Regions from separate parts of the Paenibacillus sp. J22P51 genome, predicted to be linked through region 1. Evidence: riboswitches for the same ligand, from Rfam matches in the RefSeq annotation. Region 1 holds a riboswitch; each other region holds the start of a gene.
The links. Region 1 has a riboswitch for thiamine pyrophosphate ahead of AC58QC_RS19685 (ECF transporter S component). Riboswitches for the same ligand answer to the same signal wherever they lie in the genome.
Positions count from the first base shown of each region.

Region 2: it holds a riboswitch for thiamine pyrophosphate, as region 1 does, so the genes downstream of both, thiC (phosphomethylpyrimidine synthase ThiC) here and AC58QC_RS19685 (ECF transporter S component) in region 1, are expected to answer to the same signal.
Region 3: it holds a riboswitch for thiamine pyrophosphate, as region 1 does, so the genes downstream of both, AC58QC_RS21115 (thiamine phosphate synthase) here and AC58QC_RS19685 (ECF transporter S component) in region 1, are expected to answer to the same signal.

Region 1 covers NZ_JCAUAZ010000009.1:114,350-117,629, forward strand. The annotation lists gene AC58QC_RS19680 (ABC transporter ATP-binding protein) at 1-1,490, opposite strand, end outside; gene AC58QC_RS19685 (ECF transporter S component) at 1,495-2,091, opposite strand; TPP riboswitch at 2,230-2,340, opposite strand; gene AC58QC_RS19690 (methyl-accepting chemotaxis protein) at 2,413-3,280, opposite strand, start outside.
Region 2 covers NZ_JCAUAZ010000001.1:1,143,248-1,146,527, reverse strand. The annotation lists gene thiC (phosphomethylpyrimidine synthase ThiC) at 1-1,368, opposite strand, end outside; TPP riboswitch at 1,462-1,571, opposite strand; gene AC58QC_RS04540 (AbrB/MazE/SpoVT family DNA-binding domain-containing protein) at 1,700-1,936, opposite strand; gene AC58QC_RS04535 (helix-turn-helix domain-containing protein) at 2,481-2,609, shown strand; gene AC58QC_RS04530 (Gfo/Idh/MocA family protein) at 2,636-3,280, shown strand, end outside.
Region 3 covers NZ_JCAUAZ010000010.1:194,571-197,850, reverse strand. The annotation lists gene AC58QC_RS21130 (thiazole synthase) at 1-49, opposite strand, end outside; gene thiS (sulfur carrier protein ThiS) at 54-257, opposite strand; gene thiO (glycine oxidase ThiO) at 241-1,464, opposite strand; gene AC58QC_RS21115 (thiamine phosphate synthase) at 1,465-2,085, opposite strand; TPP riboswitch at 2,231-2,329, opposite strand; gene hflK (FtsH protease activity modulator HflK) at 2,458-3,280, shown strand, end outside.

The sequences.
Region 1 (3,280 bases):
CGCGTGGCCCAGCGCTTCACGATCTCGTGATCGTGCGTAACCATGACGATCACGGTCCCGCTGGCGCGCAGCCGCTCCAGCTGCTCGAGCATGCGCAGCGTGCCGCGCGCATCGAGCCCGAAGGTGGGCTCATCCAGCAGCAGGATTCGTGGCCCGCGAACCATCGCGGAGGCCACACTGAGCCTACGCTTCTGGCCCATCGAGAGCTGGAAAGGGTGCCGCTCGCGCAGCGCGAGCAGGTCGTACTCCCGGAGCAGCAGCTCGGCCGCTGCCCACTGTCCGTTCCTCGGCTGACCCTCTGGCAAGCCATAGGCCAGCTCCTCCTCTACGGAGTTCGTGACGAACTGGAACTCCGGGTTCTGAAACACAAAGCCGACTTGCTCCGCAAGCTGCTCGACTTTGTTGCCCTTCACACCCGCGATCACACAACTTCCGCGGGTCGGAATGAGCCGCATGATCGCTAGGAGCAGCGAGCTTTTGCCTGCACCGTTGGCACCGACAACGGTGATCCAGTCTCCTGGATATACGCTAAAGTTATCCACAGAGGTCCTGGTCTGCCCGCCGCGAAGCCCCACGAAATCTTGAAAAACCATAACGGGCTCAATGGACTGAGCGCTTTCTGGCGCTTTCCTTGGGTCGTCTACCCTCAAAGACGCTAGTAAGTTCTCGTCAGCAGCTCCCTGATGTTTCACTCTCGCTTTCTCTTGATTGATCCCCTGTTCCAGCTCTCCCTCAACAGCTCTAGTCCCTTGCTCCTTGGCATAATCCTCCCACACCTCGGGATACCAAATGCCATATTCCCTCATTTGTGCTTTGTACATCTCGAACATAGCACGTGGCGATCCATCCGCTAAAACCCTACCCTCGGGTGTCAGGATGATCAACCGATCGAGCAGATCCAGCATGCCGCTAATTTTGTGCTCTACGATGAGGAGGGTTTTGTCCCCGCTAATTGTCCGAATCGTGTCCCATACCTGCTTCGTGCCCTCTTCATCCAGCAGCGCCGTGGGCTCGTCGAGAAAGAGTACCTCTGGCTCAAGCGCCAGTACGCTAGCAATCGCTAGGCGTTGCTTCATCCCTTGAGACAGTGTGCTTATCAGCGTGTGAGCATTAGGCACCTGAAGCCCGACCAAGTCCAAATAGTACCGAATGCACATAGGCATCTCTTCCCGCGGCACTTCCTGATTTTCCAACACGAACGCGATCTCTTCGTCGATATAGGGCATACAGAACTGCGTATCTGGGTCCTGAAACACATAGCCCCACCGGCTAGGTCTGCGAATCTCATCCGCCTTGAGCGGCAGCTCGATCATGTCGGGTACGATTCCACTCAGTACTTGAAGCAGGGTCGATTTCCCGCAGCCGCTAGGTCCCAGAAGCAGCACCTTTTCACCGGGCTCGACGGAAAAGGAAACCCCCTGAAAAATCAGGGGGGCGTCATCGCCAGGATATTTTAACCTTAGGTTGGTAACGCTCATTCCCTCACTCATCTTGTTACCCCAGCACGTCGTAATCTTTTTTGGACACCGGACGAATCAGATTCAGCACACCTGTGCGAGACAATGCGCTCGTTAAATAATACGCGAACACCCCAGCAATCAAGGCGCTGCCCAGTAGACGCAGGCTAACAAACAATATGTAATTCCAGAAAGTAAGCTGATCGATATACCCATAGTACGTATCCACAAAAATGGACATAATGGCCGATGCAAATGCTGCGAGTATCGTTACCCCTACATTCGTGCGACGATAGCGGAAAGCAGCAAATATCAGCTCCGCACCAAGCCCTTGAAGCAAACCAAACACGAGCGTCGCCACTCCCCAATGGCCGCCATACAACGCCTCAATCGTTGCTGCCGCCACTTCTGCCAACAGGGCAACCCCAGGCTTACGAATGACGAGGAAAGCGAAGGTTGCGGCCATGAACCACATCCCGTAGCTTAACTGCTCCGCATGTATTCCTAGCGGTTTCATCAGATCATACAACGGTCCCCAAATCCGATAAATCACACCGAATACCGCCGATATGACAATTGTGATCAAAATATCGGTCAGCTTTAACCCTTGTTTACTTGCTTCCTTTTGCGCCATCTTCTACTCGACTCCTTTTCCCAAATCCATATTTGTCAATGAGATAGGCGAACACGCCAACCTTGGATACATGGTCCCTTTCGCCCCCTAAGGGACAAAAAAAGCCCACCGGATTAACGGCAGGCTTGAACATTCGTGCATAAAAAGCACATAAGGTCTCTACGCTGGCATTATCCAGATCAGATTAACGGTCAGTGGCATAGGGCCACTATCTCAGCCTGACTTCATCAAGCACCCGTGTTGCTATTCATTTGGCTTAACTGTAGCGGATTAGCCACCTTTTGGCAATCCTTTTTTTCCCAAAAGGATTTCGCGCAACGCTTACTTTTCGATCAGATGCTTCAGATCCTGCGTTAACCCGCTCAATTGACGGATGCTGTCCACAATATCCTGTACGCGATGCTGCTGTACTTCAGCGCTTGCCAGTACCTCCTGAACGGAAGCTGCCGACTCCTCTGTGATCGCTGCAACGGACGTCATCTCTTCTGCGACACGCTGTGAGGAAACTTGCAATTGTTGATTCATGCGCTGCAGATGCTCTGCTTGCTCCATGACTTCCGCTGTATTCGTGTTGATGACCTCGAACAATTGGCTTACGCTATCTGTCGATTTCTTACCTGATTCTACGGCTGTAATCCCAACGGCAACCTTCTCAACGGCTGTCACGACTTTAGCCTGAATCGAGCCTAGGATTTCCGAAATATCGGTCGAGGCGATGTGTGCATTTTGCGCCAGCTTTCGAATTTCGTTAGCCACAACGGAGAAGCCTTTCCCGTGCTCGCCTGCACGCGCAGCCTCAATGGAAGCATTCAACGACAATAAATTCGTCTGATTCGCGATCTCGGCAATGGTGGAAACAATGTTCCCAATTTTCACGTTCTCTTCGTTCACTTCATTCATGATGTTGGAGGTCTCGGTGACGATAACGGTAATATCATTGATTTTGAGCGACAAATCTTTCATCTGGGTCTTGCCTTCATTCGTCATTCGCGCCGTATCCCGAGATCTGCTGCTCATTGTATTCGATGCCGCAGTGGTCTGTTCAACCGTCTCATTCACATGCTGAATGGCTGAAGTAATATCGTTAATACTAGATGCTTGTGATTCAATACCGATGGTAATTTCCTGAAAAGCAGCAACCACTTCCTCAGTAATTCTACCTGTCACAGCGGCGTTCTCTTGTAAGTTT
Region 2 (3,280 bases), on a different contig from region 1:
TGTTACATAGCAGAGCATGGCCGTTCCAAACCAGCCAATCATCGCTGCGCCAATGGCCGACGTGATATGGTCATAACCCGGAGCAATATCTATTGTAAGTGGTCCTAAGGTGTAAAAAGGAGCTTCGTTACAAATGTCAAGTTGTTTATCCATGTTTTCTTTGATTAAGTGCATTGGCACGTGACCAGGGCCTTCTACCATGACTTGTACGTCATGCTCCCACGCGATTTTGGTTAGTTCACCTAAAGTTTCTAGCTCTGCAAATTGGGCTTCATCATTAGCATCTGCAATGGACCCCGGGCGTAAACCGTCGCCTAGTGAAAAGGATACATCGTAGGTTTTCATGATGTCACAAATTTCTTCAAAGTGTGTATACAGAAAGTTTTCCTGGTGGTGAGCGAGACACCAGGCTGCCATAATGGATCCACCGCGTGAAACAATACCTGTTATCCTCTTGGCAGTAAGAGGAACATAACGCAGTAGAACACCTGCGTGAATCGTAAAGTAATCTACACCTTGCTCCGCTTGTTCAATTAGTGTGTCACGGTATACTTCCCATGTTAAATCTTCTGCTTTTCCATTCACTTTCTCTAGTGCTTGATAAATAGGTACGGTACCAATAGGAACAGGGGAATTACGAATAATCCATTCCCGGGTGGTATGAATGTTTTTACCCGTAGAGAGATCCATAATATTATCAGCGCCCCAGCGAGTAGCCCATCTCATTTTTTCCACTTCTTCTTCAATGGAGGACGATACAGCAGAGTTTCCTATATTCGCATTGATCTTCACGAGAAAGTTACGTCCAATAATCATAGGCTCACTCTCAGGGTGATTAATATTTGCGGGGATAATCGCTCTACCACGAGCGACTTCGTCTCTCACAAATTCCGGAGATACATTTTCGCGAATCGCGATATATTCCATTTCGGACGTGATGATACCTTGACGTGCATAATGCATCTGGGTTACATTACGACCTTTTTTCGCTCGCATAGGGTGACGATGTAAGCCTGGAAAAACCTCAGTAACGTACTCGCCCTTGGAATATCCGTTATCTTCCGGTTTAATCGTTCTTCCTTCATATGTTTCAACATCGCCGCGTTCTACAATCCAATTTAAACGATTAGGCCCAATACCTTCACGAATATCGGTTTGGATCTCCTCATCTGTATATGCGCCACTCGTGTCGTAAACACGAAAAGGAGCGTTTTCCTGTTCACCATAGGCTCCAGTGGTAGGATTCAAAGTGATTTCACGCATAGGGACCCTAATGTCCTTTCGTGAGCCCTCGACATAAACTTTTTTACTTCCCGGAAAAGAGGATGTTGATGAAGCGACGTTTTCTTTACTTGTTTCCATTTCCATTTTATTCCTCCTATTAGTTGATTTTGATCAAGCGGAGGATTCATGCAGCGAAAAAGAGACCGCATCTATATTAATAGAGGCGGTCTCCTGGTATACAAAGAGATCTTGTGTTCCTCCGCTGGCATTATCCAGATCAGGTTTAACGGTCGATAGTTATAACTATCCTCTCAGCCTGGTCTCACCAAGCTCCCGTGACTATGCACTTAGATATAAAATCTACAACTAATTCCCAAATTTTGCAATGGTTATTTTGTGAAAAAAAGCCCATCAGGATCATGGAACATCCCTGAAGGGGCTTACTGTTGACTGTGTGCCTTGCTTACGAGAACTGCTAAACAATCCCATCAATACAATTGCCGCAAATGAGCTTCCCTTTGAAATAGGTCATATCCTCAAAATTACCACAGAACACACAAGCAGGCATATATTTCTTAAGCGTAATACGTTCAGGATCCACATAAACCTCGATGGCGTCACCGATCTCAATATGGAGTGTCCGTCGCAGCTCAATTGGCAGAACAATCCGCCCCAGCTCGTCTACTTTCCTTACAATTCCCGTTGATTTCACACGTTAGCCCCCTCTTCGTCATTAACGAATTACCTTCATCACCAAGTCACTGAGCCTCTATTTCTGTATATACTTCTATTCCACATTTGCACTCAAATTCCTTTTATTTACTGAATCTCTTTTAGAGGAGGAACCCATGTCTTTCACCCTGCTGAAAGCGAAAAAAATGTAGCCTGTGGCAATTACCGTCAATGGTGGACGGATTGCTGAAGTGAAGCAGTTTGCTGAGTCACTCGCAGGGGGAATTGCCGATTGCCGCCCCAGGCTTGGTTGATCTACAGATCAATGGGTATGCGGGCTGCGACTTCAACCAGCTTCCATTACACGCGGAAACGGTTAGTCAGATTATCCGCCTGCTCTGGGGGGGACACTTTACACGCCTTCACACAAGGGTTGTTCTATTCCGCCAATTGGCATATGCTTGAATGAAATATGGCTTCGGACAGGTGGTAATCGTATGAACATGGAGAAGGGAATGTCCTATTTTCAACCGCTACTCCAGTCACACGCTGAAGCAGCCCTTGCATAGCTCATTCAGCGCAATATGCATACGATTACCCAGATTGGCTTTCAGGTCGGGTTTCATCATCTCAGCCATTTCATCCGAACCTTCAAAAAACGAACAGGCATCACGCCTACTGAATATAAGAAAACATTTGGACATACACCCTGAATCCATGAAAGAAAGAGGTAGTTGCGATGACTAAGAAAATTGTGAAGGTAGGTATTATTGGGCAAGGCCGCAGCGGGCGCGATATCCACGGTAATTTGCTCGTACAGCTTCCGGAGCATTACCGGATTATGGCGGTTGCCGACTCTATACCGGAGCGTCAGGAGCTTGCGACGAAAGAATACGGCTGCCATGCATACGCGTCCTGGGAGGATATGGTGGCTAATGAGGAGCTGGATCTGATCGTCAATGCCTCCCCGAGTCATCAGCATTTTCCGATTTCGCTGGAGCTGCTAAATCGCGGACTGCATGTCTTGTGCGAGAAACCACTGGCCAAGTCACCCGAGGAGGTGGACCAGCTGATCGAGGCATCCGAGCGCACCGGCAGCATTTTGGCGGTTTTCCAGCAGTCCCGTTACCAGCCAGCCTTCGTACAGCTTCGTAAAGTCATCGAATCCGGCGTGCTTGGACGCATCGTACAGGTTGATTTCAGTCTAAACGGCTTTGCACGCCGCTGGGATTGGCAAACACTGCAGAGCAATAATGGTGGAAGCCTGATGAACACCGGACCTCATCCGCTCGATCAGGCGCTGCAGCTGTTTGGGATAGATGAGCACCCAGAGGTCACTTGTATCATGGACAGAACGAATACCTTCGGTGATGCAGAGGATTAC
Region 3 (3,280 bases), on a different contig from region 1:
TACCTAGCAGTAAACGTGAACGAAACTCATATGGACCGATTTTTAACATGTATTTATCCTCCTCCAACGAAATGAACGATCTCAATTCTGTGTCCTTCTGCAAGCTCAGCTCCAGCGTGATCCTCTTTATGTAAAATGGCTGCGTTATGCTCTACCACGAGCATTTTGTCGCTTAAATCGAAGTGTGCCAGCAGCTCCACAACGGTCCGAATCGTATCGGGCACGTCTACTTGTTGACCATTAATGTGCAGTTTCAAATCTTATCAATTCCTTTCCTGTGGCTGAAAATACGTCCTCAACCTGATGACTCACTCGCGTGGTCTCTGGGGAAAAATCAGGGCTGAAGGCATCCTGCCAAGGGGCTAACGATTGTATCCCTTGTTCACTTGCGCCGTCTCCGCCCACAATCCAATCAGCCATCACCTTCCCGGTGATCGGGCTCAGCAAAATCCCGTTACGGTAATGACCGCACGCTGTATACAACCCCTCCACCGTCGGCACCTTGCCGATGTAAGGCAGTCCGTCGGCTGTCTGCGGGCGCAGCCCCGACCAAGCCTTCTCCCACTCTGCGTCGCCGAGTGCGGGCATCAGCCCCCTCGCGCGTTCCATCAGCTCGGCTAAGCCCGAGAGCGACACCTTGCGGTCATAGCTGTTCGGCACGACCGTCGCGCCGACCACCAGCCGTCCGCCGGCTTTCGGAACGATATAGCACCCTGGTGTGAACAGGGTTTTCTTCAATAAAGGCTTCGGCGTCCTAACGGAGAAGCACTCGCCTTTCACGGGATACATCGGCAGATCTATGCCGATGCTCCCAAGCAGCTGACCGCTCCACGTGCCTGCGGCGACGACGACATGGTCGCTGTAGAGCGGACCGGCGGCCGTCAGCACGCCGATGACGCGCTCCTGCGCGGTCAGCAGCCCTTGCACCCCGGCGAACGGTTGCACGTTCGCCCCAAGCACTTGCGCAGCCTGCGCGAATGCCGCCGCAAGCAGCGGAGCATCCACCTGCCCATCCTCGGGCAGGTACAGGGCTCCGCGCGTCGCACCGCTCAGCGCGGGCTCTATCGCCGTGGCTTCAGCTGCGCTGAGCCACTGGGCCTTCTCGCCCACGGCGCGCTGGAGCTTCTCTCGCGCGCGCAGCTCTTGCTCTTGAACGTCGCTGAGCGCGACGTTCAGCAGCCCCTCACGGACGAGACCGATGTCGATGCCCGTGAGTTCTCGGAGTTCCCCGCTTAGCTGGGGGAACATGGCACGGCTTTGGCGCGCCCACTGGAACAGAGCGCCCGTGTCTTCCATCTCGGACTGCGCGCCGAGCATGCCCGCTGCAGCTGCCGAGGCTTCTGTGCCGAGTTGGCCCCGCTCAAGCAGCGTGACGGACCGCCCACTTTTTGCCAAGTAATACGCAATGGATGTACCGATAACACCACCGCCAACGATGATAACATCTGATCTATCTGCTGACATTTAACTCACCTCTATCTGCCTAAGCTCATCGTGATAGGCCTGTGCGGCTCCGAGAGGATCAGCCGCTTCCCATATTCCGCTCATGACTGCGATGCCAGAGGCTCCTGTATCCAGAACAGACCTTACTCTCGCAGGCGTCATCCCGCCAATCGCAATCACAGGAATGTTAATGTGATTAACCAGTTTGCGTAATTGCTCTAAGCCTCTAGGCGGCGCTCCCCGCTTCGAATTTGTCGCAAAGATATGACCGAACATGACATAGTCGGCTCCCTCTTTTTCACGCCATTTCGCTTCATCCGCATGATGCACAGAAATTCCGATACGCTGAATCCCCTTGCACAACTCATCCTGAATAACAAGCGATGGCGTCGTGCCTGGAAGCTGAAGCCCCCCTGTCTGTAAAGCTAGAGCGATGGAAGGAAACCCGTTGACGTACAGACTTTTGGCAGGAACCCCCTGCTCTAATAAGTACTGCACTCCGATGAAAATCTCATCCAAGGATTTCGTTTTCTCACGAATATGAATCGCCGTGACATACGGGTAAATCTGAACCGCAATTTTCGCCAGTTCAGACCACGTAAGCTTCCCGTCCGATATGACATGCAGCTCTTTCTCCGACACCTACGACCCACTTCCTCTCCACCAACCATCACTTGTGCTCATAAGCAAACAAACCATCCTGACATCGCCTTTAAACACAAAAAAACCACTTTCCTCAAGAAAGTGGTTGTAGGCTGCCTCATCATATACAACTATTAAATCGGCTCCAAAGCTCGTTCCACTTTCCTCCGCTGGCATAAACCAGATCAGGTTCAAAGGGTTCAGTCTACACTGTCTCAGCCTCTCGGCGCCCCTAGGGATTCATTCGTATTCAATTACTAAATATCATAGCATGACAGCCAAGTCTTGGAAATAACAATTTTCCTATTGAAACCATTTCCAAAACTCCCCGTATAGCATATCAGTAAATCTTATATTAAAGGGGTGTTTTCAATGGAACCATTTGTACTGCCAGAACCCGATCGACGAAGACCAACCTCGCTCCCGCCAGGCTTGGTGACCAAAATCATAATCGGCCTTATTATCGTTCTCGTCCTCATTTTTGGTAAGTCCACCTTCTATACGGTGCAGGAGCATGAGAAGGCGGCCATTTTGACATTAGGCAAATATACGACGGAGAAGGAAGCTGGGCTTCACTTCAAACTCCCATTCCCGATCCAACAGGTGATTGTACTGCCTGCCAAAAAGACACAGCGTATCCAAATCGGCTTCCGTGAAGCCAATGGTAAAATCACACCCGTCGAAGAAGAAGCGATGATGATTACGGGGGATGAAAATATTTTATCCGCTGATGCCGTTGTGGAGTGGAATATCAGTGACATGCGTAACTACTTGTACAACATTGATAATGCCGAACAGTTCCTTCGCAACTCCGCAAGTGCAGCGATTCGTTCAGTTATCGGCGCTACGGCGCTCGACTTTGCCATTACAGAAGGAAAAACAGAGGTCCAAGGCAAGGTTAAAGAACGGCTGATCGAGATGCAGACCAAATATCAAACAGGCATCCATATTGTCGATTTGAAGTTCCAAGATATCGAGCCGCCAGCGGGCGATGTGCAAAATGCTTTTAAAGATGTCACCAACGCACGCGAAGAGAAAAACACGAAGATTAACGTCGCGACCAAATACGAAAATGATATCCTTCCTAGGGAGCGAGGCAACGCTCAAGCACTTATTGAGAATGCCGAGGCACAGAAGAAATCACGTATTTTGAATGCGCAGGGGGATGTTGCGAAGTTTAACGCCCTTTATGCGG